2 regions of the Bradyrhizobium sp. MI1.7 genome follow, and region 1 is predicted to be linked to the other one. Evidence: riboswitches for the same ligand, from Rfam matches in the RefSeq annotation. Region 1 holds a riboswitch; the other holds the start of a gene.
The links. Region 1 has a riboswitch for cobalamin ahead of AC0L3X_RS08870 (energy-coupling factor ABC transporter permease). Riboswitches for the same ligand answer to the same signal wherever they lie in the genome.
Positions count from the first base shown of each region.

Region 2: it holds a riboswitch for cobalamin, as region 1 does, so the genes downstream of both, AC0L3X_RS05395 (TonB-dependent receptor plug domain-containing protein) here and AC0L3X_RS08870 (energy-coupling factor ABC transporter permease) in region 1, are expected to answer to the same signal.

Region 1 is NZ_JBVVPO010000006.1:71,861-79,490, reverse strand. It holds gene cobT (nicotinate-nucleotide--dimethylbenzimidazole phosphoribosyltransferase) at 1-644, opposite strand, end outside; gene cobF (precorrin-6A synthase (deacetylating)) at 655-1,404, opposite strand; gene AC0L3X_RS08870 (energy-coupling factor ABC transporter permease) at 1,453-2,130, opposite strand; cobalamin riboswitch at 2,168-2,385, opposite strand; gene cobA (uroporphyrinogen-III C-methyltransferase) at 2,431-3,162, opposite strand; gene AC0L3X_RS08860 (cobyrinate a,c-diamide synthase) at 3,159-4,469, opposite strand; gene cobM (precorrin-4 C(11)-methyltransferase) at 4,469-5,251, opposite strand; gene AC0L3X_RS08850 (cobalamin biosynthesis protein) at 5,248-5,616, opposite strand; gene AC0L3X_RS08845 (bifunctional cobalt-precorrin-7 (C(5))-methyltransferase/cobalt-precorrin-6B (C(15))-methyltransferase) at 5,613-6,794, opposite strand; gene AC0L3X_RS08840 (cobalt-precorrin-6A reductase) at 6,793-7,539, shown strand; gene cobJ (precorrin-3B C(17)-methyltransferase) at 7,515-7,630, opposite strand, start outside.
Region 2 is NZ_JBVVPO010000003.1:185,312-192,941, forward strand. It holds gene AC0L3X_RS05390 (DUF6925 family protein) at 1-462, opposite strand, end outside; gene AC0L3X_RS05395 (TonB-dependent receptor plug domain-containing protein) at 510-2,627, opposite strand; cobalamin riboswitch at 2,742-2,955, opposite strand; gene AC0L3X_RS05400 (hypothetical protein) at 3,031-3,252, opposite strand; gene AC0L3X_RS05405 (hypothetical protein) at 3,382-3,639, opposite strand; gene AC0L3X_RS05410 (hypothetical protein) at 3,744-3,956, opposite strand; gene AC0L3X_RS05415 (hypothetical protein) at 4,108-4,284, opposite strand; gene AC0L3X_RS05420 (adenylate/guanylate cyclase domain-containing protein) at 4,411-6,147, opposite strand; gene AC0L3X_RS05425 (lytic transglycosylase domain-containing protein) at 6,474-7,630, shown strand, end outside.

The DNA of each region.
Region 1 (7,630 bases):
ACGCGCGCCTTGTGCGCACGGCCGGCCGCATCGACGCCGGTACCGCTGCCCGCGATCTCCTCGGCACTGATGCCAAGCAGGCTCGCCGCAATCGCCGCCGACGTCGTGGTATTGCCGATGCCCATCTCGCCGAAGATCAGGAGATCGGGCCTGCCGGCGTCTGCGCGCGCGACTGCGCGCTGACCGGCTTCGAAGGCGAATGCCAGCTCCGTGGGGGTGAGCGCGGCTTCCACGCTGAAGTCGCGCGTGCCGCTGCGCGGCTTGTCGGTGACGATTCCTGCCATCTCCTCCTGTGCCAGCGTACCGGCGTCGACGACCTCAAGGTTTGAGCCAAGCTCACGCGCCAGCACCGAGATCGCGGCACCGCCCGAGGCAAAATTCGCCATCATCGCGATGGTCACTCCTTGCGGATAGGCCGACACGCCCTGCGCGACGATGCCGTGATCGCCGGCGAAGACGATGATCGGCACCCGCGCGGCACGCGGCTGCTCGGTCGCCTGCAGGCCCGCAAGCTCGACCGCAAGCTGCTCCAGCCGGCCGAGCGCGCCAGCCGGCTTCGTCAGTTGCGCCTGACGCGCGAGCGCCGCCTCGCGATGGACAGCGGAGACATCGGGGCATTTCCGGGTGACCCATTCAGGGAGCATGCTGCCTCGCTTACGGCCTGCGCTTGAGAATGTAGCTGTCCATGATCCAGCCGTGCCGCTCGCGCGCATCCTGTCGCGCGGCGATGATGTGCGGGCCGATCTCGGCCAGAACGCCCGACATGACGATCTGATCGGGCATGCCGAGATAAGCGCCCCACCAGATGTGCAGCCCCGCAGGATCGAGCGACTGGAACGCCGTGCCGCCGTCGAGCATCACCACCACGGTATCGACGCCTTGCGGCCAGCCGCCCTCGCGCAAGCGGCGCCCCGTCGTGACGAGGAAGGGTTCGCCGATGTCGTTGAGCGGCAGCGCATGCGCCGCGCACAGCGCCTGGATCGAGGTGATGCCGGGCACAACTTCGATATCAGGCAAGGGATCGAGCCGCCGCGCAATGCGCAGCGAGGAATCGTAGAGCGAAGGATCGCCCCAGATCAGCAGCGCGACCTTGCCATCATCACCGAGATGGCTGGCGATCGTCTGCGACCAGGCCGCGGCCACGGCCTCGTGCCAATCGTCCACGCCCTTGTGATAATCCGCTTCACCGGCATCGCGCACGGGAAGATCGAACTCGGCAATGCGCGTCGTTTGATTGGTGAGCACATCCGCGCAGATCGTCCGCCTGAGATCTGCGAGATCGGACTTCGCCGTCCCCTTGCGCGGGATCAGGATGAGATCGGCCGCGTTGATGGCTTGAACGGCGGCGCGCGTGAGCTGCTCGGGATCGCCGCAACCGATGCCTATCAGGGAGAGCGTGAGCATCGTGAGTGCGAAGGGCGGCCATCACGGCCGCCCGTTCGCTTGTCTCTCTCAAGCCGCGTTATGCAAACGCGGGGTAACGAGGCCGGGCGCGGTGACGCCGCGCAGCGACTTCGCCAGCGCCAGCACACCGAGGTCGGCCAGCGGCTCGATCACGATGACGAGCGCGTAGGAGGCCGCGAAGGTCGCGATGTTGACGAGGTTGGTCGCACCGAAGCCCGAGCCATAGAGCGCCCAGAACGCGACCCAGGCGATGACGCCGGCCTGATACGTGGTCGAAAGCGCCAGCGCCTGGCGATACCTGAGATCGACATAGGCGGTGTTGCGGGCAATGATCCGCGCGGCGATCGCCTGGATCCCGAACAGCGGCACCAGCAGCGTGGTGACGTTCATGCCGAATTGCGGCAGATCGGGCGGCTCGAAGAAGATGCCCTGGAACAACAGTCCGAACGCAAGGCCGAAGGCCGCGGGCGCTGCCCCAAACAGCAGGAACAGGGTCGAGCCGAGGATGAAGTGCACCTCGGAGACGCCGACCGGGAAGTGCGGCAGGATCTCGAAGAAGACGAACACGAGGCCCGTGGTGGCGAGCGTCCGCGCCGCGAACGACGTGATGCCCTGCTCGCGCACGGTCTCGACCGCGAGCTTCAGCGCAACGCCGCCGACGGCGATGCCGGTTGCGTAACTCAACACGAGCTTGGCGCCCGATACGACTCCGGGTTCGATATGCATGGTTCAGTTCCTTCCTGCCGTCACACCCGACGGCCTTGGCCACAAGACATGCACGGCCGGTCTCCTGGCTCGCGGTTCACTGGGGTTCTCCGGCCTTCCCGGGCCTTGCGGCCCAGTGGCTGATCGGAGTCCCTCACCGCTTACAGTCGCGGGGGCGGCTGGGGTTTTGGGCGGCGCAACTGTCCGCCCACCCCCATTCCCGATTATGCTCCGGCGGTTTGCGCCGCCTCGAGCACCATGCATCTCCTGTGTGCCCCTTTCGCCAGCCGGGCGTCAAGGGGCGAAGGGCGGCCGGGACGGTCATGACGGATAATCCCCGGCCAGTGCGCCGAACAGGATCACGGCGGCCGTCGAGGCAGCGCCGCCCCGCGCAAGTTGCTCGGCCAGCTCGGCAATGGTGGTGCGGACCAGCCGCTCGTCGGGACGACCGAGGGATTCGGCGAACAGCGCCGGGGTATCAGGCGCGAGGCCGTGCTCGATCAATTTTGCGACAAGCGCCGGAAAGGTGCGCCGGCCCATATAGACCACGGTGGTCGCTTCGGGATCAGCCAGCGCCGCCCAGTTCAAATTCTGCGGCAGCTCGCCGGTGACATCGGCCCCGGTCACGAACTGCACCCGGCGCGAGGTGTGGCGCCGGGTCAGGGGAATGCCGGCTTGCGCAGCGGCGACACAGGCCGAGGTGATTCCGGGAATGATCTCGTAGCCGATGCCAGCTTCGCGCAGCGCCTCCAGCTCCTCCTCGAGCCGGCCAAAGATACCCGCATCGCCCGATTTCAGCCGCACCACACGGACACCAGCCGCGGCATAGTCGACCAGCAGGCGGTTGACGTGGTGCTGCTTGGTCGAGGGCCGCCCTGCCCGCTTCCCGACCGCGACGAGATTGGCGCCGGGCCGGGCCAGATCGAGGATCGCACCGGAGGCGAGGTCGTCATAGAGCACGACGTCGGCATCGCGCAGCCGCGCGGCACCTTTGAGCGTGAGGAGCTCCGGGTCGCCGGGGCCGGCCGAGATGAAAGTGACAAAACCGCTCACCGATCCTCCGCGATCAGATGGAAGAACGTGCCGGTGGCATGACCGCGGCGCGAGCCGGTCTCGGCGATGACCGCGCCTGTTGCATCGTGCACGACCGCCAGCGGCGTATCCGGCTGCGCGATAATCGTCGAATAGTGGAACTCATGACCGCGCAGGCGCGCGCCGGCCTGATGGCCCGGCATCGGCGCGGCGAGCGCAGCGAGACGATAGCCGAGATGCATGCGGCGCTTGGCAAAGCTCGTCTCCAGTCCGAGCAGGCCCGTCATCTCATGACGGACGCCGTCGGCGTCGGTCAGAGCGGTTCCCAGCACCATGTAGCCCCCGCATTCGCCGTGCACCGGCCGTTTGTCAGCGAAGGCACGCAGACCGTCGCGAAAGCGAGCATTGGCCGCGATCTTCCCCGCGTGCAGCTCAGGGTAGCCGCCGGGCAGCCAGCAGACATCGGCACTCGCGTCAGGCGCTTCATCGGCAAGCGGCGAGAAGGTCGATATCTCGGCGCCCGCCGCGCGCCAGGCTTCCAGCATGTGCGGATAGATGAAGGAGAACGCGGCATCGCGGGCCAACGCAATGCGCTGCCCGGGCGGCGTCACATTCATGCCGTTTGCCGCCGGTTGCGGCGACCAGCTCGCTGCCGATCGCAGCACCGCATCGAGATCGACATGCTCGGCGACGAAGCGCGCGGCTTCGTCGATCAGCTTGCCGATCTCGGCCTGCTCCTCGGCCTGCACCAGGCCGAGATGCCGTTTCGGCAGGCTGATCTCGGCATGGCGCGGCAGCGCGCCGAACACGGCGATGCCGGCGTCGTTGAGTGCACGCCGCACGAGATCTTCATGACGTGGGCTGGCGACGCGGTTGAGCACCACGCCGGCAAGGCGCACACCGGCGCGATAGTCACGAAGGCCTGCGGCGATCGCCGCCGCCGTCTGCGCCTGTCCGGAGGGATCGATCACCAGCAGCACCGGCCAGCCCAGCATCTCAGCAATGTCGGCGGTGGCGCCGGTGCCGGAGACGCCGCGCGCGGCGACGCCGTCGAACAGGCCCATCGAGCCCTCCGCGAGCACGACATCGGCATCAGTGCCGCGACCGACGAGATGAGCTATCGCCCCGCGATCCATCGCCCAGCTATCGACGTTGACGGAAGCGCGCCCCGTCGCAGCGGCATGGAAGGCGGGATCGATATAATCGGGCCCGCTCTTGAAGCACTGCACGTTCAATCCGCGATTGCGCCAGGCGCGCGCCAGCGCCAGCGTCAGCGTGGTCTTGCCGACGCCGGAGGCCGGCGCGGAGATGACGAGCCCTGCCGGCATCACGATGCCTCCGGAAAGCGCGGATCGGCACCGACCGGCCGATAGCGGCGGTCGTAGTCGACGGCATAGAGACGGCTCTCGTCAAAATCCGCAGCACCAAGCGTCTTGCCGACCAGGATCAGCGCCGTGCGCTCCATCTCGGTGCCGACGGCGGCATCGAGCGTCGCCAGCGTGGCGCGAACGATGCGCTGGTCCGGCCAGCTCGCACGCCAGACGATCGCGACGGGGCAATCCGCGCCGTAATGCGGCGTGAGCTCTGCGACGACCTTGTCGAGCAGATGGATCGACAGATGGATCGCGAGCACCGCTCCGGTGGCGGCGAACGCTGCGAGCTTTTCGCCCTCAGGCATCGCGCTGGCGCGGCCCGGCGTGCGCGTCAGCACCACTGACTGGGCAAGACCGGGCAGCGTCAGCTCAGCCTCTAGTGCAGCTGCTGCAGCCGAGAAGGACGGCACGCCCGGCGTGACCGTGTAGGGAATACCGAGCGCGCGCAGGCGGCGAAGCTGCTCGCCCATCGCCGACCAGATCGCGAGATCGCCCGAATGCAAGCGGGCAACATCCTTGCCGTCCGAATGCGCGGCAGCGATCTCCGCGATGATCTCGTCGAGCGACAGCGGTGCGGTGTTGACGATGCGGGCGCCGGGCGGGCAATGCGCCAGCACGCCCTCGGGCACCAGCGAGCCCGCATAGAGGCAGACCGGACAGGCCGCGATCAAGTCGCGTCCGCGCAACGTCAGCAAATCCGGAGCGCCCGGCCCGGCACCGATGAAGTGCACCGTCATGCGCCGTCTCCTTCCGCGATCGCGGCGGTCGCGGTGCGATCCCGCGAGACCGCCCGCGTCGCAATCAATCGCGCGCGAGGGCCAGCCGCAACGAGCGCAGCGGCTTCAGCGACCGAGCCCGTGCCGAACTTTTCCGCGACGAGTTTTGACTGCGTCGGCGTGTGGATGTTAGCCAACGCTTCAGCCGAGACTGCCTTGATCGGCACGCCGCATTCGCGCGCGAGCTGTTTGAGCGGCTCCGCTTCCGCCTTGTCGCTAACAGTCGCGACCGCCGCAAGGCCCTCGGGACCACCGGCCGCCAGCATCGCCTCGCGCAGCGAAGCCAGCGTGACATCCTTCTTGAATCCGAGTCCGGCGACTTTCATCGAACCGCACTCCATTGCACCACGGGCCGCGACGCTTCCCAGGACCGGTAGCGGCCGAGCGGCGCGGCATGGGCAATCTCGACCCGCATCAACTCGCCGCCATGGCGCTGGTGCAGCTCGCCGAGCAGCGCTTCCGTTTCCAGCGTCACCGCATGCGCGACGAGCCGAGCACCCGGCACAAGCCGTGACCAGATGGCATCGAACATCTCGATATCGAGACCGCCACCGATGAAGACCGCGTCCGGCGCTTCCAGTCCGGCAAGAGCTTCGGGCGCGCTCCCCGTGATGACGGTGATCCGATGCGCCAATCCGAACGCTGTTGCATTGCTGCGGATATTCGCGGCACGATCCTCGCGCGCCTCGATGGCGCTCGCCGTCCCGCCGCACAGCGCCCATTCGACCGAGATCGAGCCAGAACCCGCGCCGATATCCCACAGCCGCTCGCCGGGACGCGGCGCCAGCGCCGAGAGCGCCAGCGCGCGCACCGGCCGTTTGGTGATCTGGCCGTCGTGAGCAAAGAGATCGTCGGACAGGCCGGAGCTGCGGGGAATGCCTTGCCCGCCCCTCGCCTCGACGGCCACTGCGACCAGGTTTTCGGCGAGATCGCCCGCAAAGCCGTCGGCACGATGCTCAGCGATGCTTTCGCGCGCCCCGCCGAGCGCGGCGAGAGTCCAGAACGCCGAGGCGCCCCACCCGCGCTCGCTCAGCCATTTGGCGAGATCACCGGCCGCCTTGCCGTCACGCATGAGGCAAATGATGCGCGCACCGGGCGCCAGATACGGCACGAGACGCTCGAACGGCGCGGCATGAAGCCCGAGACAGGCAATGGCTTCGAGGCGCCAGCCGAGCCGCGCGGCGGCGAGCGAGAAGGTCGATGGCGCCGAATGCGCGATCCACTCGTTGGCATCGAGCTTCTCGGCGAGACTTGCACCGGCACCGTGCCAGAACGGATCGCCGGAGGCGAGTACCACCGTCGGCCGGCCGCGGCAGCTCACCACGATGTCTGCGTCGAACGGCACCGGCCACGGGCGACCGCGCCCCTCCACATCAGCAAGCGCGAGATGACGCTCGCCACCAAAAACAGTTTCTGCCTTGGCAAGCGCCTTTCGGCTTGCCTCGGACAGCCCGGCAAGGCCATCTTCGCCGATACCGATGATGGTCAGCCAGGGATCAGCCATGACGCGCGCCCTCATTCTGGGCGGAACCGCCGATGCGAGCTTGCTCGCCGCGGAAGTCGCACGCGCGCGCATCGACGCCGTGTATTCCTATGGCGGTCGCACTCGCGCGCCCGCCGATCAGCCGCTGCCGACCCGCATCGGCGGCTTCGGCGGCGTGAGCGGGCTTGCGGACTATATTCGCGGTGAGCGCATCACGCATGTGATCGACGCCACACATCCCTTCGCTGCCGAGATGAGCCGCCACGCGGTCCAGGCGTGCGCGCAAACGGGCACGCCGCTGATCGCGCTCGAGCGCGCGCCTTGGACGAAGGCGCCCGGCGACAACTGGATCGAAGTCGCCGACGTCACCGCCGCGGTCGCTGCGCTGCCCGAGACGCCGGCAAAAATGTTCCTCGCCATCGGCCGGCAGCACATCGCGCCATTCGCGAGCAAGCCGCAGCACACCTACACGCTGCGGTTCGTCGATCCGCCCGAAGCACCGCTGCCTTTCGCTGCGGACGTGATCGTGTCGCGCGGGCCGTTCACGTTCGACGGCGAGCTCGAGTTGATGCGCACGCGCGGCATCGCATGGATTGTCGCCCGCAATTCCGGCGGCGACGGCGCACGCGCCAAGATCGACGCGGCCCGCATGCTCGGCCTGCCCGTGATCGTGATCGCGCGGCCCGAGTTGCCCGATCGCCAGCGGGTTGAGAGCGTGGCCGAGATCATGCAGTGGCTCGGTCATCGCGCCTGCCTCGGGGCATAGACCCAGCGGCCGACGCGGCGCGTCTGCGAATTGCCGACGATCACCAGCGTGCGCATGTCGGCCATCTCAGGCGTCGCTTCGTTCAGCGTGA
Region 2 (7,630 bases), on a different contig from region 1:
GAACACGGATTGGCCCGTGCGGCTCCTGAGCGCGGCGACGGCATCGGCATCGCTGACGCGGATGCAGGCGTCGATCTGCAACGTTCCGAGACCAAGGTCGAACAGGATGCCGCTGCGATCCCTCGTCAGGAGCGCCTCGACATCCGGACCGAGCTCGGTCAGCACGGTACGACCACTCATGGCGCTGGCTTCATGCGGAAGACACAGCGCGATGCGGTGGCTCCAGCTCTCCGTGGTCGGCGATTCCGATGCGATCAGGCGCAGATCCGGGTGGGAGACAACGCGTATCCCACCCTTCTGCGTCACGGCGCTGATCCCGTTGCGAGACTGCTCCATATCGAGGGCCTCACCGGGCTCGCGTGTGAACTCGGCAATGGCACCGAACGTGCCGACGCTCCAGCCGGCCTCAGCGTCGGCAAGCTGGCTTGCGATCAGGTCCATGAGCGGATCGGCCGTCGTCATGAGGCTTCTCTCTCTCTCTCTCTCTCTCTCTCTCTCTCTCTCTCTCGCTATCTGACGTCGTAATTCGCCAGCCGAATGCCGCCATAGACGCCCAGTCCCGGCTGCAGAAAGCCGGTCGGATTTTGATAGTGCACATTGGCGAGATTATCGACCCGGCCAAACACCTTCACCTGGTCGGTGACCAGATATTCGGCCGCCACATTGACGACGGTGTAGGCCGGAGCCAGCAGACGCGGAATGCTGAAGTCGCGGTTGCCATCGACGAAACTCCCGACGTGCAACACGGTTGCGGACAATGTGAGCGGGTCGATCGGATTCCAGATGACATTTGCGCTCCACTTCTCCTTCGGACGCCTCAGCAGCTCCAGTCCCGCCGTTGCATCCACTGCGCGGGTAAAAGTGTAGTCGGCACGAACGCGAAGCCGGTCGGTGATCGCAGCCGCGACGAAGCTCTCCGTGCCCTCCGTGATCGCCTTGCCGATATTGGTGCTGGTGCTCGTGAACGTCACGGGATCGAACGTGCTCTGGATCAGGTCGGTAATGTTGTTACGGAAGTAGGTCGACCCGAAGCGGACACGATCGCCAAACAAGGGTTGCTCGAAGCCGGCGTCGTATCCGACGCTTTCCTCGGGCCTGAGGTTGGGATTTGCAAAGAAGAAGAACGCGGGAAAGCTGACGTAAAGCTGGTTGAGCGTCGGCGCCTTGAACCCCGTGCCGTAGCTTCCCTTGAACTTCGTATCCGTGACCGGCACGATCACGGCAGACGCCAGACGAAAGGTCGGATGCTCTCCAAACCGCTCGTTGTCGTCCTGCCGGACATTGGCCGTGAAGAAGATGCGATCCCGGAACTGGGACTGCAGCTCCATATATCCGGCCTTGTTGACGTTTTGCGCCGAAACCGTCGCCGTTTGCAGTGTTTCGGTCTCATGCTCCGCGCCAATGATGACATTGTTGTTGGGCGCGAGCTGGGTCGTGGTGTGCCAATCATACTTGACGCGGTCGCCGGTCGTGATCGTGGCCATCGCGTCGCCGGGCGAGATGTTGTAGTTCCAGTGATTGGTGTAGTTGACGCCGAAATAGCTTTTCATCCGGTCGTCGAGAGCGGACCAGACCGCCTCCCCGCGCGTGAAGAGCTGGTGCACCGTCTGCGTGCTTTGCGCGGCCGCGGGAAAGCTCGCGGATGTGACGGGATCGAAGGTGTCTCCGGTAAAGCGCAGGGTGGCGTCGGTGTACCGCGCCACGCTATTGAGCGTCAGGTTTTCGCTCAATTCGACGCCAAGCTTCGTCGAATAGGTCATGTTGTCGTAATAGTTGCCGATCGCCTTCTGCCCCGGCGGCAGCAATTCGACCGGCGTCACCGGCACGTCGTTCGCGTGGAAATGCGCGACGTTGAAGGCATAGTTGAAGTGGTCCTGTGAACCGCTCAGACCTGCAGTTTGATTGAACGTTCCGAACGAGCCTCCCTCGACCGAGCCGGTGGCGCGGGCGGGACCGTCGCCCTTCTTCGTCACGATGGAGATCACGCCACCCAGCGCGTCTGCGCCGTAGAGACCGCCCTGCGGACCGCGCAGGACTTCGATCTGCTGAATGTCGGAGGTGAGCAACTGGCCGAAATCAAACGAACGGTTCGGGTTGCTGGGATCGCTGACATCGATGCCGTCGATCAGGACCTTGGTGTGGTTGGAATTCGTTCCGCGCATGAAGATCGACGTCTGTCCACCCGGACCGCCGGTCTGCACGAGGTTCAGGCCAGGAACCGCGCTCAGCGCATCGGGTGCGGTCCGGCGCTGATCGCGCTCCATGTCTCTGGCGGTCAGAACCGTCACCGAGCTCGCAACCAGATTGGTCGGAGTGACAACGCCCGTCGGACTGACGACGACCGTCGGAAACAGGTTGGCCGCGGATACCCCGGCAACCGGGGGCGACGCCGGCACCAGCTCGGGCTTCGGCAGCCGAGCGACGCGCCGCTGCTCGGGCTGGTCGGGCGCAGGCCGCGCGGCTCGCGGCTTGGCCGCACGCTCGGTCGGCGCGACCTCGACCGGCGGCAGCAGATCGGGCGATGCCGACTGCTGGGCCTGGGCAATGGACAGATCGAGCGAATACAGGGAAACGAACGCGACAACGCCGGCGCGGAAGCGCCTGGCGGCAAAGACAATACGGGACACTCTTGTAACCTCGGTATGACGTCAGTGGCACGTCACAGCGAACGAGGTTTCACGGCGGAGCGTTCGATTGCTCCGGTGAAGCTAATGTCTGTACTCCCCGACCGACATCTTCGCGTGTGACCACGGCTGACGGCAGGTCTCCTGGCTCGCGGGTCGTTACCTTACGTCGCCTTCCCAGGACCGAGATTCCCAGTGGCATATGACGAAAGATTCGCCGCTTACAGTTGCGGGGGCAGCCGTGGCGTTGAGAATATCCCGGTATCGGGAAAACCTCGCACCACGTTCCCTTTTGATCTCCGTGAGGAGAACCGTCACCAGCCAATCTACGGGGCGGGCAAGCGAAGAGTCAATCGGCCGGTTGCATCACGGTCAGAGCGCCGCACCGGAGATTGAGCCGGCGCAATCAGGCCGGCTCCCGCTCCGAACGCGTCCTGATCATCGCCCGCTCGCCGGCATCGACGAGCTGGCCGATGCCGGTGCGGCCTGTGAGCGCGCAGCGGATGATGTTCTCGGCAACGGACCTGCGAAAGCAATGGTCCTCGCCGACCGGGCGATTGCGGCAGACCCGATCCAGCGCCAGCTTCATGTTGATCCGGGTGCGGGTGTCGAAATGCTCGCTGATCATTCGCAGGGCCTCGATGCGTTGATGTCGGAGCGGAAACGCGTCGGCGTAGGCCGGGTTCCAAAAAACGGACCGCGCAAGGCGTTGCGCAGAGCCGACTACGCCCGATCTCTTGGTCCTGTGACGGGCGGGCTACGCCCGCCCTCTTGGCCGCTGGGCCTGAGCCCAGGCCGCGGTGACGTCGCGCAGCGGAGCGTCGATGCGCCGGATCGGGGTCAGTTCACCGGAGGCCGAGATGATGGCGATCTCCTCGCGGCGACAGCGCGGGCATACGAAGCGGACCTCGTGCGGCGACGCCGACCAGCTCGAACGTTTGACGTTGGCCGCCATCGGCCATGCATCGCAATGCGAGCACGACACCAGGAACCGACCGGGATCGAGCATACCCATTCCATAGGACTCCGCGTCCTGCCTGCCCCTTCAATGACTAACCCATGTGAATCGTTCCGGTGCCCGAGCACCGTCTGCTCCTCAGCTTCAGGCAGCGCCGCCGCTCAGTGCGCGCCCTTGAGGGTGCATGACGTGGTGCAGGTGACGGTGTTGCCGTGGTCGCACGCCTTGCAGGCGGCAACGCACTGGTTCATGTCGCGGGGATTGTAGGACGTGTAGCTCCGCATCGCACAGACCGGGGTCGAGCCGGTGATGTCCTGCTCCTGGTTGCAGGCGGCCGTCATGAGCGCGAAGATGAGGACTGCGAGAAGGCGCATGGGATTGCCCTGGTGAGGAGCGGCAAAGCGACGTCAGCGAGATGCGCTGCACCGCAACGGACCTCGGCATTCCCAATGCGAGCAATCATGATCGCGACGCTCGCATCCCGAAGGATGCGCGCCAAACATTAAGAACGGATTGCAGGTGGCGTCAGGCCGCGGCCTTGGTCGCGATCGCCTTCCGCATATCCACCGCCAGCTGACGGTACTGCTCCGAGAGTCTCAGATAGAACTCGCGCTTGGTGCTGTCGGTGGCGAGCTTGGCAATCAGCTCGCATTCGGCGGTGAGCGTCTCGAACCGTTCCAGCCTGTCATGAAGTTCTGTCATCGGCGTGTCCCCATCAAACGCCACAAGGGACGTCAAACCTAAGCCTGAGAAATAGGTCACGGCGAACATCGTTATCGAGTAGAAACGTTTTTTCCAGCAAGGGCGGTGCAAGCCCGGCAAGGACGGCTATTTCTGCTCCAGCCGCCAGGCGCCGTCCCAATTGGCGTCCGGCGGATTGGCTTCGAACTGCGCGATGCGGCCGAGCAGCGTGCGCGAGGGACCGTCGCCGGGCACGGCTTCGAGCGCTGCATTGAACGCGGCGCGAGCCTCGTCGAAGCGCTGCGCGCGGTAGGCGGCGAGGCCTTCGGCGTAGCGTGCGCGCAGGCTCTCCTGCGGGACGCTGAGCCCGTGCGCCTTGCTCATCACCTCGAAAATGGCCTGCGATGCGCTTTGGCCGGCCACCGCCAGACGATCGATCTCGCGCAGCTCGAGGTTCGAGCCGATCGCGTCCGCCGTGGCCTGCGCGATCAGGATCCGCGTGCCGTAGATCTTGTTGACCAGTTCGAGCCGCGAAGCGAGGTTCACGGCATCGCCCATCACGGTGAAGCTCATCATCAGCTCGGAGCCGATGCTGCCGGTCAGGACCTCGCCGGTGGCAATCCCGATGCGCAGATCGCAAGGGCCTGGCATGGCGCGGATGCCGAGCAGGTCAGGCAATTGCTTCTGCAACGCCGGCACCTCATCGGCCATGTCGATGGCGGCGTAGCAGGCGAACAGCGCCGGCTCGTCCTCCTCAATGAAGGGAGGGCCCCAATAGGCCATGATGGCATCGCCGATATATTTATCGATGACGCCGCGATGGCTCCGGATCGGCGCGGACATCACCGTGAAATAGTGGTTCATCACCTTGACGAGGCCACGCGGGGTCATGCCCTCGCTCATCGAGGTGAAGCCGCTCATGTCGGAGAACATGATCGTCATCACCCGGCGCTGGCCGTCGATGGCGACCTCCGGGCGGTCGATCAGCCCCTGCGCCACCTTGGGATCGATATAGCGGCCAAAGGTCTCACGGATCCGCTCGTTGTGCCGCAGCTGCTCGATCATGCGATTGAAGGCGGCGGCGAGTTCGCCGATCTCGTCCTGGGTCGAGACCGTGATGGTCTTGTCGAAGCGACCCGCCTCGACCTCGCGGGTGCCGGCGAGCAACAGCCGCACCGGTCGCGTGATGCCACTGGAGACGAGGAGCGCGAAAGCAAATCCGACCACCGCCGCGAGGATGGTGACGATGCCCGAAATGATCATCGCCTGGCGCTGGCGACCGATCACTGTCGCCGTACTGGCGAAGACCTGCTTCAGCATGTCGGCGCGGATCGCGTCGATCTTCTGGTTGAACTGGTCGCGTATGGTGTCGAGATGCTCAAGGGTCCCGCGCGCCTCCGTCATCTGCTTGCCTTCGACCTGCTTGAGGAGTTTTGCGTGGTCCTCATTCATGTCGTGACGCAGCTCGGTGAGAGCGGTTTCGATGCGGGTCTCGATCCGCGCCAGCCCGGCATTGTCGGAAGGCGTCCTCTTGTCGTCGATGATCGCGTTGATGTGCGTGCGCGCGGCCTCGCCTTCCTCGTCGATCTTCCGATCGGCCTCCTCGAATTCGCGCAGGCGCGCCGCATAGGCCTCCTCCTCCGAGGGTGCCTGCATCTTCATCATGACCATCCGCCGCAGCGCCACCGAGCGCTCCAGCGAGCGGATGTTGGCGCGCGCCAGATGGCCGTAGGCCGGAATGTAGCGATCGGTCAGCTCGTCGAGCAGGACGCCGACCTGGCTCGACATCACCATCGAAAGAATCGCGGTGACCAGCATCAGGACGATCAATCCGAGGGCGATCCCGACGATCTTGCGCCTGATCGACTGGTTGAAAAGTGGCATGAGCGGTGGGGGTAAGAGCTGAAAGGACCGGTTGGGAACTCAATACACCGGTTTTGGCGGCGGGAACACGCGCAATCTGGCCCGTGCGACGCCCCTGACCGTGCGCAACCGTCGCGCGAGCCCTATTCGTTAACAAAGGTTGAAGGCATTGCCCTTTCCGCCATTTCGGAAGTTCCCGAGTTCCCATCGGTATTTTGCCGCATTGTTGAAGGAGCGTGAGGACTGCGAAACGATGTCGTGGCATCGTTTTGGGTGTCGTCTTTGATTCTCAAGCCGCATGTCGTCGCGGACCTTGGTTTGTAGTGGTTTCGCAGGGGGACCATCGAATGAACCAGTGCCTACGCTCGCTCGCGTGTGTCGTTGCCGTGGCCGCATTGGCCCTTCTTCCTGCCGAGCTGGCAGCGAAGAGCAGTCACAAATCGTCGGCGTCAAAGAAAACGCATGAGACGAAAGCCGGCGGCAAGCAGCGCCATGTTGCGGTCAAGTCGCGCCATGGCAAGCACGCCGAGGCCAAGCGCAAGTCGAAGAAGGACGACGAGCCCTCGGACAAGCCGGCGCCGCCGCCGCTCACCGGCGACCTAGCCGCGCTGAAGGACGCCATCGATCTCGCGCGCAAGGGCAAGACCGACGATGCGAGCGCCGCGCGCGACCGCATTGCCGATCCGGCCGGACAGAAGCTCGCCGACTGGTTCATGCTCCGCCATTCCGAGAGCACGGCACCTTTCAAGCGCTATGCCGCCTTCCTCGCCGCCAATCCGGACTGGCCGAGCAGCGCCCTGCTCCGCCGCCGCGCCGAAGCGCGGCTGTGGCAGGAGAAGAGCGACGCGGCGGCCGTGCACAAGTTCACGATGGACCGGCCGACCAGCGCCAAGGGCAAGTTCGCGCTCGCCCGCGTGCTCCTGGGTGAAGGCGACAATGACAGGGCTACGCGCCTGGTGCGCGAGGCCTGGCGCACGGACGAATTGTCCGAGCGCAGCGAGGAGGATTCCTACGAGGCGTTCCGCGATCTCCTGACCGCTGACGATCATCGCGCCCGCATGGACAAGCGCCTCGGCGCCAAGGACTACGCCGGTGCAAGGCGCGCGGCCAAGCGGATCGGCGAAGACGCGCTCGCGATCGTCAAGGCCTGCTCGGCCGTCACCGGCAAGGCCAACAAGGCCAAGGATTATCTTGAGGACGTCTCGACCGAAGCACGCCGCGATCTCGGCTATGTCCTGTGCCGCGCGCAGTGGCATCTCCAGAACGACCGCATCGACGACGCTGCCGAGGTGATCCTGGCCGCCGCGCCCGACACGATGGCGGCCCAGGACACCGATGCCTGGTGGCGCGAGCGGCGCCTGCTCGCGCGAAAGCTTCTCGACCAGGGCAAGTTCAAGACCGCCTACGACGTGGTGCGCGCGGCGGCGGTGCCCGTGATGGAAGTCTATCGCGTCGACTACCACTTCATGTGCGGCTGGATTGCGCTGCGCTATCTCAACGATCC